One region of the Citrobacter sp. CRE-46 genome, then DNA from elsewhere that is predicted to be linked to it. Evidence: predicted binding sites of a transcription regulator. Region 1 holds the regulator's gene; the other holds the start of a gene.
What was found. The regulator Fur, encoded in region 1, represses iron uptake genes when iron is present. The targets are predictions, from matches to a motif close to ATAATAATGAGAACNACTATCAA.

Region 1 (4,390 bases):
GTCGGTTGGCAAACCCTCCCGGCATGGGAGCACCCGGCATTGTTTATTCCAGGCGGTAACTCCCCTTATGTCACCGAAGCGTATCGCGAGCAACTGCTGGCACAATTCCCGCAGGCTCGGGCGCACGTTATCGCAGGCGCGGGGCATTGGGTACATGCGGAAAAACCTGAAGCAGTGCTGCGGGCCATCCGTCGTTATCTGAACGAACCGGCTAACTGATTAAAAACTCAGCGTCCGTGCGCGATTACGCGCGTGGGCGTTGGCGTGCCTCTCCTGCTGATGTATTATGGCGCGCTATCCATCCGGGCGGACGCCTGGCTGATTGTTTCCCCGAAGTCACCAAGATCATGGCCAAAGAACAAACGGACCGTACGACATTAGATCTGTTCGCGCAGGAGCGTCGCCCGGGACGACCCAAAACTAATCCGCTCTCGCGTGATGAACAGTTACGTATAAATAAACGTAATCAGCTTAAACGTGACAAAGTTCGCGGGCTTAAGCGTGTCGAACTGAAACTGAACGCTGATGCCGTTGACGCGTTAAACGAGCTGGCCGAGGCGCGCAACATGAGTCGCAGTGAACTCATCGAAGAGATGCTGATGACCCAACTCACCGCATTGCGCGGTCAGGCATAGTCTGAATTTCTGCTCTAAATCATAAATCGTGTAGCACAGAGTGCAGTCCCGCGTGTTTGCTGTTTCCGCATGCCTGACTGTTCTGCTATGATTGCCCTTATCCGTGGGCAATGCGCCACCACCATTTCAATAAGTTTCAAGAGGTTATTTTACTCATGGCAATCACTGGCATCTTTTTCGGCAGCGACACCGGTAATACCGAAAACATCGCAAAAATGATTCAAAAACAGCTTGGTAAAGACGTTGCCGATGTACATGACATTGCAAAAAGCAGCAAAGAAGACCTGGAAGGGTATGACATTCTGCTGCTCGGCATTCCAACCTGGTACTACGGTGAAGCGCAGTGTGACTGGGACGATTTCTTCCCTACCCTCGAAGACATTGATTTTAACGGCAAACTGGTTGCATTGTTCGGCTGCGGCGACCAGGAAGATTACGCAGAATATTTCTGCGATGCGTTAGGCACAATTCGCGACATCATTGAGCCACGCGGTGCCACCATCGTCGGTCACTGGCCAACGGCGGGTTATCACTTTGAAGCGTCCAAAGGCCTGGCTGACGACGACCACTTTGTCGGTCTGGCTATCGATGAAGATCGCCAGCCGGAGCTGACCGCTGAACGTGTAGAAAAATGGGTTAAGCAGATCTCAGAAGAACTGCACCTCGACGAAATCATCAATGCCTGATTTCGCGCGGCGTAGATCTTCATCTGCGCCGCATCAATAGATAAAACCAATCAAAATAATTGCTACAAATTTGTAACTTTTTCGTCTGACCCTGTACAATGGCTGGATGCCAATCGGGTGTTGCACAGTGTGTTTGTCGGCGATACCACGTTTTGATTAACAATATATGCCAGAGACTTGCTGTTTTCATTTAACCATGGCAGTTCTATAATGATACGCAATTTCTCAAGTGCAATTTCTGTCACTTCTGTTAATGAAGTGAATCGTTTAGCTACAGGACAGATTCCGCATGACTGACAACAATACCGCATTAAAGAAGGCTGGCCTGAAAGTAACGCTTCCTCGTTTAAAAATTCTGGAAGTTCTTCAGGAACCGGATAACCATCACGTCAGTGCGGAAGACTTATACAAACGCCTGATCGATATGGGTGAAGAAATTGGTCTGGCGACCGTGTATCGTGTGCTGAACCAGTTTGATGATGCCGGTATCGTGACCCGCCACAATTTTGAAGGTGGTAAATCCGTCTTCGAACTGACTCAACAGCATCACCACGATCACCTCATTTGCCTCGACTGCGGCAAAGTGGTCGAGTTCAGCGATGATTCCATTGAAGCGCGTCAGCGTGAGATTGCGGCTAAACATGGTATTCGCTTAACCAACCATAGCCTCTATCTTTATGGCCACTGCGCCGAAGGCGATTGCCGCGAAGATGAGCATGCGCACGACGGCAAATAATGTGACGCTTTCTGAAAAGCCAACCATCCGGTTGGCTTTTTTTATGGGCCAAATTTGACCATCCCCCTCTTCCTTCTACGTCAATGTTGCTTTAATGTAAAAATCAATTGCCATTCGGAGAGTTGAAATGGAACTTCGTCAACTACGCTATTTTGTGCGTGTTGTAGAAACCGGCAGCATGGGTAGCGCGGCGCTCGATCTCAATATCGGTGTTTCGGCACTCAGTCAGCAAATGACGCGCCTGGAAAGCGAACTTGCTATTCGTCTGCTTCAACGCACCTCGCGCGGTGTGACGCCCACCAGCGCCGGACTGGCTTTTTACTCCCAGGCGCAGCTGGCGCTCCGGCATGCAGACGATGCAATCCTCGCCGCGCGTGAGGCCCGACTTTCCGGACACGTCAGCGTCGGTATGGCCCCCAGTACCGCTTCCGTTCTCGGCATGCCATTTATTCACGCCATGCGGGAAAGCTATGCTGATGTTCGCCTGCATGTGGTGGAAAGTCTCTCTGGCAACCTGGAACGAATGATTAATACCCGCCAGATTGATCTGGCTGTCGTGTTTCAAAAAGAAAAGATCCTGCGCTGGAGCGCCAGACCGATTCTTGAAGAACGGCTGTTTTTGATTGGGACCCATGCCCTATTGGCTGATATTGTCGACGACAATATTGCTCCAGCCCAGTTGGCAAATATTCCATTGATCATGCCAAGCCCGGGACACGGTCTGCGCGGCAGGCTGGATGCCATCTGCCAGGAACACGCGCTAAATATTGAGATCGCTACTGAAATTGATGGTCTGGCGTTACTGATGCGCGCCGTACGCAGTGGCATTGGCGCCACTCTTCAGCCCGGTGCGGCGATCTCCCATCTCGATAAAGAAACTCTAAGAGTGATCGGCGTCTATAATCCGATACTTAGCCGCCCTAACTTTCTGGTCAGCCTCTCTGACGATGAACTTACCCCGGCAGGCCTTGCCGCCCGTGTGGTGCTGACGAAAGTGATGCATCAACTGGTGGAAGCAGGAAGCTGGCCTGGCGCTACTCTTTACAATAACTAAAGTACCGTTTAGCACCACATCATAGCGCCCGCACAAGCTGTACGTATACATTTCAATTACAAATTTAACAAATAGTTAAATGGTAATGGAGTATACGATGGTTGATGTTCTGGTGATTGGTGGTGGTAATGCCGCGTTATGTGCTGCCTTGACCGCCCGGGAGCAAGGAGCTTCGGTACTCCTGCTCGAAGCGGCCCCCCGGGAATGGCGCGGAGGAAACTCCCAACACACGCGTAATTTACGTTGTATGCATGATGCGCCGCAGGATGTGCTGGTGGACAGCTATCCTGAAGAAGAATTCTGGCAAGATCTGTGGCGCGTCACGGAAGGGAATACCAACGAAGCGCTGGCGCGTCTGGTGATCCGTACCTCTTCACAATGCCGCGACTGGATGCGCCAGCACGGCGTTAACTTTCAGCCTCCTCTCTCTGGCGCTTTACACGTGGCGCGAACCAACGCCTTTTTTATGGGCGGTGGAAAGGCCCTTGTGAATGCCTATTATCGCAGCGCAGAAAAGCTGGGAGTGCAGATCCGCTATAACACCCCGGTTCAGGCGCTTGAACTGCGTAATGGCGAGTTCGTGGCGGCGCTGGCAGGCGAAGAGCGCATCACCGCTAAATCCTGCGTACTTGCCGCTGGCGGTTTTGAGTCTAACCGCGAATGGCTACGAGAAGCATGGGGAGAGAACGAGCGCGGCGAATGGCCAGCGGATAACTTCCTGATTCGCGGCACGCGCTTTAACCAGGGCGTACTGCTCAAATTTATGATGGATGCCGGAGCCGACATTATCGGCGATCCCTCCCAGTCACACTGCGTGGCCATTGATGCCAGAGCGCCATTATATGACGGCGGGATTTGCACCCGCGTGGACTGCGTCTCGCTCGGTATAGTGGTGAACCGGGACGCTGAGCGCTTTTATGATGAAGGTGAAGATTTCTGGCCCAAACGCTACGCCATCTGGGGACGTCTGGTCGCTCAACAGCCAGGGCAGATTGGCTACTCCATCATCGACAGTAAAGCTATTGGCCACTTTATGCCGCCGGTCTTTCCCGGCGCGCAGGCCAATACGTTGGCAGAGCTGGCTCTTCAGTTAGGACTGGATGCCGAACGTTTTACCCACACCGTGACGCAATACAACAACGCCTGCCAGCCAGGTCAGTTCAACCACACCGTTCTGGATAACTGCGCCACCAAAGATTTGCTACCCGCGAAAACGCACTGGGCGCGACCACTGGACCAGCCGCCATTCTACGGCTATGCCCTGCGGCCAGGGATCACC
Region 2 (4,390 bases), 2.0 Mb from region 1:
TGAATCCGCACCGCTTTGCCCATCTTTTCTAACTGATTCAGCATGGCGTCAATCATTGGCTGCGGGGTATGCAGCGTGTGGCTAATTTGCTTTGCCTCCAAACGCCCCCGCAGCGCCAGTAAATCACGAACCTGAATAAGCGATGCCATCGTTGACGACCTTAGTGGCAATCGCCAGTGGTACTGGAACAGCAGGAGCTAGCCGTTCTGTTGGTTGACAGCAGTGAGAGATCCACCCGGCTGCGGGCACGGCGCAGCAGACCCAGCAACACGATGTTAAACAGGATGACGGCTAAGATGCACACCAGACTGTAAGTCGGATGCGCTTTGTAACTGACGGTCTGATAAAACAGCGTCGACAGTGAATAGGCGATGTTCAGGCCCCACAGGATCGAGAAGCCCATCCAGCCACGGCTGGATTCACGTGCGATAGCACCCATCACTGAAATGCACGGGACATACAGCAGCACGAAAATCAGGTAACTGTACGCGGCGGCGGCGCTGCCAAATTTCTCGCCCATCACGCCCATTGCGCCTGTAGCCATCTCGCCGTCGCCTTTGCTGGCTTCAATAGGGTTGGCCAGAACGCTCAGGCTGAAGGTGTCTTTCAGGCTTTGCCAGGTTTCATCCACCGCACTGAACAGCTCGTCACCGAGGTGGAAATCTGCCGGATTGAATTCTTCTTCCTGAATGTTTTCTGCGGTGTAAAGCGTGTTCAGCGTTCCGACAACCACCTCTTTTGCCATCGCACCGGTGAACAGACCGACGGTTGCCTGCCAGTTATCTTCGTGGACGCCAATCGGCTTGAAGACTGGGGTGATGACGCGGCTGACGGAAGCCAGAGCAGAGTCGTTGATGTTATCGACGATTTTCCCGCTTAGCGAGAAGCTGTTAAAGGCGCTGAGGAAAATACTGACGATGATAATCACTTTACCGGCACGCAGCACGAAGCCTTTCAGACGTTGCCAGGTCTGAATAATCAGGCTCTTGATGTGCGGCACATGGTACACCGGCAGCTCCATGACGAACGGTGTTGCTTCGCCACGCATGATGGTGTGTTTGAGCATCAGGCCGGTCAGCACCGCCATGATGATACCCAGTACGTACAACGAGAAGACCGCCAGCGCGCCGTTCTGACCAAAGAAAGCCGCGGCAAAGACGGCGAAAATCGCCAGACGTGCGCCGCAGGACATAAACGGCGCCATCATGATGGTCATCAGACGTTCACGTGGCGCATCCAGCGTACGGGCGCCCATCACCGACGGTACGTTGCAGCCAAAGCCGACGATCAGCGGGACAAACGATTTTCCCGGCAGTCCCAGTGCCTGCATCAGACGGTCCATCACAAACGCAGCGCGCGCCATGTAACCGGAGTCTTCAAGGAAAGAGAGGAACAAGTACATCATGCCGATTTGCGGCACCAACGGCAGCACGGTGTTAATCCCGCCGCCAAGACCTTGCGCCAGGAAGATAGTGAGCCAGTCCGGGAAGTGCAGCGTATAGCCAATCCATTGAATACCATGAATAAACAGCGCCACGGAACCCACATCGAATAACGGCTGCAGTGCGCCGCCAATGTTAATGGCGAGCAGGAACATCAGGTACATCACGAACAGGAAAATCGGCAACCCGAGGAAGCGGTTAAGGACGATTTTATCCACCGCGGTGGTGAAACGGCTCGGCTCTGCCGTCAGGGTATTACTGACGGTATCGCAGATTGCGGCGATGCATTGGTAACGCGCATCGGCGATATGCAGCGCCGGATCGTCCATTGTTTCACTCAGACGCGCAATGGCGGCATCGAGGTTTTGCGCGGCCTCACCGGCGTAGGCACGGCTGTAGATATCGCCTTCCAACATCTGCAGGCCCAGCCAGCGGCGTTGTTTAAGCGGCATATCTTTGGCCATCGCATCGGCGAGGGAATCCGCTTCCTGCAACAACGGCTGGGCATAATGCACCAGTTCGACGGTGTCGTTTTCCTTGTAGCGATCGATCGCCAGCTTCAACGCTTCAATGCCGCGGGCGCGGGTGGAGACCAGCGGAACCACTGGGCAGCCAAGACGGGCGGAGAGGGCGTCGATATCGATACGGATTTGCTGTTTCTCAGCAATATCCAGCATGTTCAGAGCGACGATACAGGGAATGCCCAGCTCAAGCAGTTGCAACGTCAGGTAGAGGTTGCGCTCAAGGTTTGAGGCATCGACCACGTTGATCAACAGATCCGCGTCGCCGCTTAAAATGTAGTGGCAGGCGATTTGCTCATCAAGAGAGGTCTGCGACGAGATTGTCGTCAGTGAATAGGTGCCGGGTAAGTCGACCAGCGTGACCTGATGGTCCGTCGTGGCGAAATGACCTTCTTTACGCTCAACGGTAACGCCAGCCCAGTTGCCTACACGCTGACGCGCGCCGGTGAGCTGGTTGAATAAGGTTGTCTTGCCGGAATTAGGATTACCAATTAAACCAATGGTTAGTTTTTTCATTTTTATAGACTCACTGTATTAACAGGACACCGCTTCCACTTCTAATAACGCCAAATCCTTTTTACGCAATACCAGACTTACGCGACGCGTTTCAATATGGATAGGATCGCCGAGCGGGGCGACGCGTACCACGTTGAAGGATGAGCCGGGTAGCATGCCAAGTGACAACAGTTTCTGACGATAAGCCGGGCTGATTTCACGGGCAAAACCGGTAATTTTCCACGCACTGTCAGGAGTGAATTGCATAGGGACCTACTTATATCTCGCTAACTGGGTGATTACCTCATGGGGCGACAGGGCGGCATGAGACCAGATGATTAGCCAACGTAAGGAAAGAGTAAATAATCAACAAACCAATGATAATGAGAATGGTTTCTATCATCAATAGAATAAGTGTGACGGAATGTACAATTAGATAATAATTTGAGCCAATTTTGATATTCCTCAATATTTATTCTGGTTGGGGACGAATGATTCGCGCTAGCAATTATTGAAATCCTTAATGTTTAATTAAGGTTTCATCTGTTAATGAAGTGATAAATATAATGAGGAAGAGAGAAGATAATATAGTAAATATGCCGGATACGGTATTTACACCGCTATCCGGCACATGGTTTAAACTTAGCGCTTTTTACCCATTGCCGCTGCCAGCGCATCCATCATGGCGCTGTTGCCCGCAGGCTGAGCGTCACGGCCACGAGGTTTCGCGGCTTTTGGGGCCGGGCGATTGCCCTGAGTACGATCGTTATTTCCACCACTGCGACGCGCGTTGGTTTCACCTGGCTGCTCATCCAGACGCATAGTCAGCGCGATACGCTTACGCTGCAGGTCTACTTCCAGCACTTTCACCTTCACAATATCGCCCGCTTTCACCACGGTGTGGGGATCTTCGACGAACTTATTCGACAGTGAAGAGATATGCACCAGACCGTCCTGGTGTACGCCGATATCGACAAACGCGCCGAAGTTGGTGACGTTGGTGACGGCCCCTTCCAGAATCATCCCCGGTTGCAGATCGTTCATGGTTTCTACGCCATCAGCAAACTGTGCGGTTTTGAATTCAGGACGCGGGTCGCGACCCGGTTTTTCCAGCTCTTTGATGATGTCGGTGACGGTCGGTACCCCGAAGCGCTCGTCAGTAAAATCGGCGGCTTTCAGATTGCGCAGTTCGCTGCTGTTGCCCATCAGATCGCGCAGCGATTGCTCGGTGGCGGCCAGAATGCGTTCCACAATCGGATAGGCTTCCGGGTGAACGGTGGAGGCATCCAGCGGATTATCGCCGTGATTGATACGCAAGAAGCCCGCGCACTGTTCAAAGGCTTTAGGGCCCAGACGGCTGACTTTGAGCAGTTGCTGACGGTTCTGGAACTGGCCGTTCTCGTCACGCCAGGCCACGATGTTCTGCGCCATCATGCGCGTCAGGCCTGCCACGCGGGTCAGCAGCGGTACGGAGGCGGTGTTCAGATCCACGCCGACGGCGTTTACGCAGTCTTCCACTACCGCATCCAGCTTACGCGCCAGCTGCGTCTGGCTTACGTCGTGCTGATACTGGCCCACGCCGATAGATTTCGGATCGATTTTCACCAGCTCAGCCAGCGGATCCTGCAGACGACGGGCGATAGACACCGCCCCACGCAGCGAAACATCAAGGTCCGGGAACTCCAGCGCCGCCAGCTCAGAAGCGGAGTACACTGACGCGCCGGCTTCGCTGACGATTACTTTCTGCGCGGTGACTTGCGGGAACTGTTTCTGTACGTCGAGGAAGAAACGCTCGGTTTCGCGCGACGCCGTACCATTACCAATCGCCACCAGCTCAACGTTGTATTTTTCACACAACGCCGCAACGGCGACGGCGGCTTTGGCGGCCTGACCGGTATGCGGGTAAATGGTATCGGTAGCGACCAGTTTGCC

Region 2: the regulator Fur is predicted to act here: its motif matches at 2,836-2,858, upstream of feoA (ferrous iron transporter A).

The regions. Positions count from the first base shown of each region.
Region 1 is NZ_CM184341.1:3,637,175-3,641,564, forward strand. Features, by position in the region: gene ybfF (esterase) at 1-219, shown strand, start outside; gene ybfE (LexA regulated protein) at 348-635, shown strand; gene fldA (flavodoxin FldA) at 791-1,321, shown strand; gene fur (ferric iron uptake transcriptional regulator) at 1,611-2,057, shown strand; gene tcuR (tricarballylate utilization LysR family transcriptional regulator TcuR) at 2,185-3,111, shown strand; gene tcuA (FAD-dependent tricarballylate dehydrogenase TcuA) at 3,209-4,390, shown strand, end outside.
Region 2 is NZ_CM184341.1:358,146-362,535, forward strand. Features, by position in the region: gene feoC ([Fe-S]-dependent transcriptional repressor FeoC) at 1-149, opposite strand, end outside; gene feoB (Fe(2+) transporter permease subunit FeoB) at 161-2,479, opposite strand; gene feoA (ferrous iron transporter A) at 2,498-2,725, opposite strand; gene AC534G_RS01690 (Tex family protein) at 3,101-4,390, opposite strand, start outside.